2 regions of the Bacillus sp. MT94 genome follow, and region 2 is predicted to be linked to the other one. Evidence: riboswitches for the same ligand, from Rfam matches in the RefSeq annotation. Region 2 holds a riboswitch; the other holds the start of a gene.
What was found. A riboswitch is a leader RNA that binds a small molecule or an ion and turns the genes downstream of it on or off. The one in region 2 is predicted to bind FMN.

Region 1: it holds a riboswitch for FMN, as region 2 does, so the genes downstream of both, AC1Q51_RS21085 (ECF transporter S component) here and ribD (bifunctional diaminohydroxyphosphoribosylaminopyrimidine deaminase/5-amino-6-(5-phosphoribosylamino)uracil reductase RibD) in region 2, are expected to answer to the same signal.

What each region holds. Positions count from the first base shown of each region.
Region 1 is NZ_JBXAEZ010000006.1:20,574-22,974, reverse strand. Features, by position in the region: gene AC1Q51_RS21090 (ferredoxin) at 1-236, shown strand, start outside; gene AC1Q51_RS21085 (ECF transporter S component) at 358-936, opposite strand; FMN riboswitch at 1,099-1,238, opposite strand; gene AC1Q51_RS21080 (hypothetical protein) at 1,487-2,173, shown strand; gene AC1Q51_RS21075 (peptidoglycan DD-metalloendopeptidase family protein) at 2,328-2,401, opposite strand, start outside.
Region 2 is NZ_JBXAEZ010000002.1:416,321-418,721, forward strand. Features, by position in the region: gene AC1Q51_RS07805 (DUF2552 family protein) at 1-232, opposite strand, end outside; gene AC1Q51_RS07810 (CDGSH iron-sulfur domain-containing protein) at 521-727, shown strand; FMN riboswitch at 918-1,061, shown strand; gene ribD (bifunctional diaminohydroxyphosphoribosylaminopyrimidine deaminase/5-amino-6-(5-phosphoribosylamino)uracil reductase RibD) at 1,367-2,401, shown strand, end outside.

The DNA of each region.
Region 1 (2,401 bases), on a different contig from region 2:
CAATCGTTGATAAAGATACTTGTATTGCATGTGGTGCTTGTGGCGCTGCTGCACCAGACATTTATGACTATGATGATGAAGGTATTGCATTTGTAACATTAGACGATAACCAAGGTATCGTTGAAATTCCAGATGTATTAATTGAAGATATGATGGATGCATTCGAAGGCTGTCCAACTGACTCAATTAAAGTTGCTGACGAATCATTCGACGGAGACGCTTTAAAATTCGAATAGTCTTTTATTAACTTCAAAAAACGCCCCTCATATTGATGAGGGGCGTTTTTTGTATCTAAATTTTATTTTCCTTAATAAAAAACCATTAGTAGTTCCACACTACTAATGGTTTTAATATATATTATGCATTTTTCATTTTTGCAAACACCCATACTTTCAGGCGTGAGAATAATGCTACAAATACAATTGTTACAACAATTCCTTTAATTAAATTAAATGGTAAGATTGCCGTTACAACCGTTGTTCTGATAGCTTCGCTAGACATAGCCGGTGAATTTAAAAACCAAGTGTAAGCCGGGAATATGATGATGTAGTTTAATACACTCATAATAAGTGCCATTGTAATTGTCCCTAGCATTAATCCTGTCGTTAAACTCTTCACAGTACGATACTTTCTAAATAAGAAAGCTGCTGGTCCAATAAATAAACATCCTGCAATAAAGTTTGCAATTTCTCCAACTGGTACTCCTGTTAAACTTCCTTGAATCCCGTAATGTAAAATGTTCTTTATCGCCTCTACAATCACTCCTGCTACTGGTCCAAAGATAATTGCTGCAATTAGAGCTGGTACATCACTAAAATCAATTTTCAAAAATGGCGGAAGCCCTGGGAACGGGAAATCCAACATCATTAGTAAATATGCAATACTACTTAGCATCGCTACACTCACCATCTGCACTACACTGTTTTTTTGTTTCATCTTTCTCTCTCCTTTTCCATCGATCATCTCATGGAAAGTGGAAAGGTTCTGCTATGCCTATTTTTTCATAGAACGAAAAAACCCTTTGTGTTTTACACAAAGGGAGAATTTAAGGCACATCAAACAGACGTTCAAATCCATATCTTTTTTGAACGCTTGAACCTCCATCTTCTCCCATCCAGACTATACTGTCGGCTTTGGAATCACACCAAATCCTGCCTTAACGGCTCGCGGGCTTAGAACAAAATCATAAATAGTTCATCACCGCCGGTCGGGATTTTCACCCTGCCCCGAAGATAGACCGATATTCTATTTTCCCCTTCATTATACAACAACCTTATAACATTGTGAACTAAAAAATTGTAACTTATTTAAAATTAGTTATTTATTTTTCGTAACAACAAATGAATTGCGAAATATTTTACAATACAATCCATATTTTTTATTATTCGGCATTTCTCTTTTGAATTACCTAGTCATATATAATTAAAAGTGATAAGATATTGAATTGTTAAGATAAGAACATTTTCTGAGTTATGGAGGAAATGTCATGAAAAAAGAAAAGAGACATTCTATTCGAGAAGCAATGAAAAAAAACTTAAGAAAAGAATACTTTTACTTAAAAAAAGAATTACTTTTCTACTGCCCAATTGATTTAGGCACATTCTCAAACGAGACATACTATGCTACTTTCGATGAAGATGGCATCAGTATTTATCAGTATGATAAGAAAACAGAAAGTAAATTAAAATTGTGTGAGCGTCATCCGTGGAAGAGTTGGAGTAAAGTGAAGATTGATCACTATTTGACAACTTCTCAATTTATTTTTCAGGGTGAGCGAAATTGGATCTTATCTCTTTTTCAAAAAGGAAAAGAAGCTCAAAAAATTATTGAAGAGCATACATCTTTACAAACAGAAGTTGTTTCCCGCTCTTTCTTAAAAAAACTTCCTGGCTTTCGTTCTAATACACCACTGAATAAATACATCGGTAGCATTTGTTACACTGCACTTATTGCATTTTTATTAAAATGGATGATTCCATTTCAAGCACCACAAATCGCCCTGTATTCTATTTCGATTGGTTGTATGCTTCTTGGCCTACTTTGTTTGACAATCGGTTTAATTGAACCGACTATCGTACTGTTTCGAACAAAAGAGAAAACAAGAACAAAAGTTTTTTACTTATATAGCTATTTAGCTATTTCTGGATTTATATGTGTCTTTATTTTTTGGTAAAAGAAAACCGTCCCAAAATAAATTTTGGGACGGTTTTCTTTTAAATATAGATACTCTAATTCACTCAATACTTCTAGGAGAAGCGCCCATATAATTTCATTTACATTGAACCTTATTTAAGAATATTCAAAGTTTAATTTTTGAGACGTTGCCTTTACTTAACATATAATTGTTGATTAGGATAAATTAGCTCTTGCTGCAATCCATTTTTTTCTTTAATTTCCTTAA
Region 2 (2,401 bases):
CGTCTGTAACTTGTTCCATATTTTCAGAAATCCATTGCATTGCATCATCTAACGTTGGAAATTCTGTCGTTTGAAATGTTACTTCATCTTGAAGTAACCAAACATCCTTTACCTCTTGCCCTACACCTGCAATGGACCAATGTAACAAACTATATGGATGATTATCATTCAAAAATGATGCCCACGTGCGCTCATTTGCAATGTTTCGTAATGTATGTAATTGTTTATCCATCTCTCGTCACCTTACTCTAGTCAGTTATGAAAACTATTATAACACTCTCTTCTTTCTCAAACAAAGTGCTCTTTTTTCCCCGCTATTTGTGGGCAGTAAAACTCCCACCTCAAAATTCGGCTGAAACAAAGAAGTTAGGCGGGAGATTAACTGCCCCTAAAAGCCCGATTGGTTCAAATAATAATTAGTGGGGGATGCCTCCCCCACTAATTAAAGTTTCACTTTATATTGCCAAGCACTTCCCTTGATTATATGATGAAATTAAGCGTTTGGGAAGGAGGGATAACGTTGGCAAAAGTACAAATTAAAGTAAATGATAATGGCTCTTTTCGCGTTACAGGGGACGTGGAATTAGTCGACTCACAAGGGAATGTATTCCCAGCAAAACCGGCATTTTCTTTATGCCGTTGTGGTTTATCAAAAAATATGCCTTATTGCGACGCTTCGCATAAAGGTAAATTCGAGTCTGTTGTTAGAGCACCAGAGGCAGAATAATTTTACATGTGACATGCACATTTTTTTGTGCATGTTTTTTCTTTTTAGCAACTCCGTTATATCCCTTCTCCTTACAACATTTCTAATACTTTTATTTCCATTCCAGCCTGCATATATTTTCACACAATTCTTCACATTCGAATATTTTTTACTAGCCTTTTATTTTTTTTGTGCTATAATTTGAGCAAACAGCATCCTTCGGGGTCGGGTGAAATTCCCAACCGGCGGTGATGAAGTGAAAACTTCTAAGTCCGTGACCCGTTTTCAACTCGAAAACGGTGGATCTAGTGAAACTCTAGGGCCGACAGTATAGTCTGGATGGGAGAAGGATATGTTTCTAGTTTTTTATATAGTGAATACACTTTTATTTCAGTATGCATATTTTTAAAGATTCATTTTGATTCTTTATATATGTTTAATTTTCTATACTTATTTTTTATACTGAAATAAAAAGAGACAACTAGCGTTTAAAAATTCGATATTTTGCTAGGTTTTTTCCTTATGCAGAAATATCAATTATCGTTAGGTTTCTTTCCTATGCTTTCGTATTCAAACTATATTTCTAGAAATCACGTCTCCCAAACCCCAAGGATATTAAATCCTTGGGGTTTTTTGATTTTTTTAGGAGAGGTGAAGAAAATGACAGATCAAGAATATATGAGGATTGCCCTGCAGTTAGCAGAAGGAACATCAGGACAAACAAGTCCAAATCCTATGGTTGGTGCTGTTGTTGTAAAAGATGGAAACATCGTTGGTATGGGGGCTCATTTACGGGCTGGTGAAGAACACGCAGAAGTTCATGCCCTTCAAATGGCTGGTCAGAACGCCAAAGACGCTACCGTTTATGTAACACTGGAACCGTGTAGCCACTTTGGAAAAACACCACCTTGTTGTGAATTGCTCATCGAAAAAGGAGTTAAGCGTGTTGTAATTGCTACTCTCGATTGTAATCCGCTCGTTTCTGGTAACGGAAAAAGAAGATTAGAGGAAGCTAGAATTGAAGTAACTACCGGTGTTCTTGAAGCAGAAGCAGTTTTATTAAATCGCTACTTTTTTCACTACATGAAAACGAAACGCCCTTTTGTAACAATCAAAACAGCGATGAGCTTAGATGGAAAAACAGCAACTGTAACTGGTGAAAGTAAGTGGATTACAGGTGAAGAAGCACGTGCTGATGTTCACCAATATCGCCATATACATGATGCAATTCTTGTTGGAGTGAATACAGTTATAGCTGATAATCCTCATTTAACAACAAGAATTCCAAATGGTGGGAAACATCCTATTCGCGTTGTTTTAGATACCCATTTACGAACACCACCATCTTCTCATGTTATAACAGATGGTTTAGCACCGACATGGATTATTGTCGGTAAGGATGTAAAGAAAGAGAAGATATCTTCTTATGAATCTAAAAATATAGCTATATTCCAAATGGAAACGAAGCATATAGAAATCGAGGACCTTCTTTCCTTTCTTGGAGAAAAACAAATTCTTTCTCTATTCGTTGAAGGTGGCCAATCGATTCATGCAAGTTTCTTAAAAACAAACAATTTTAATGAAATTGTAACCTATATAAGCCCGAAATTAATTGGTGGGAAAGATGCTCCTACTTTATTTGGAGGAAATGGTTTTTCAAAATTACAAGATGCGCTTTCCTTGAAAATTCAAGAG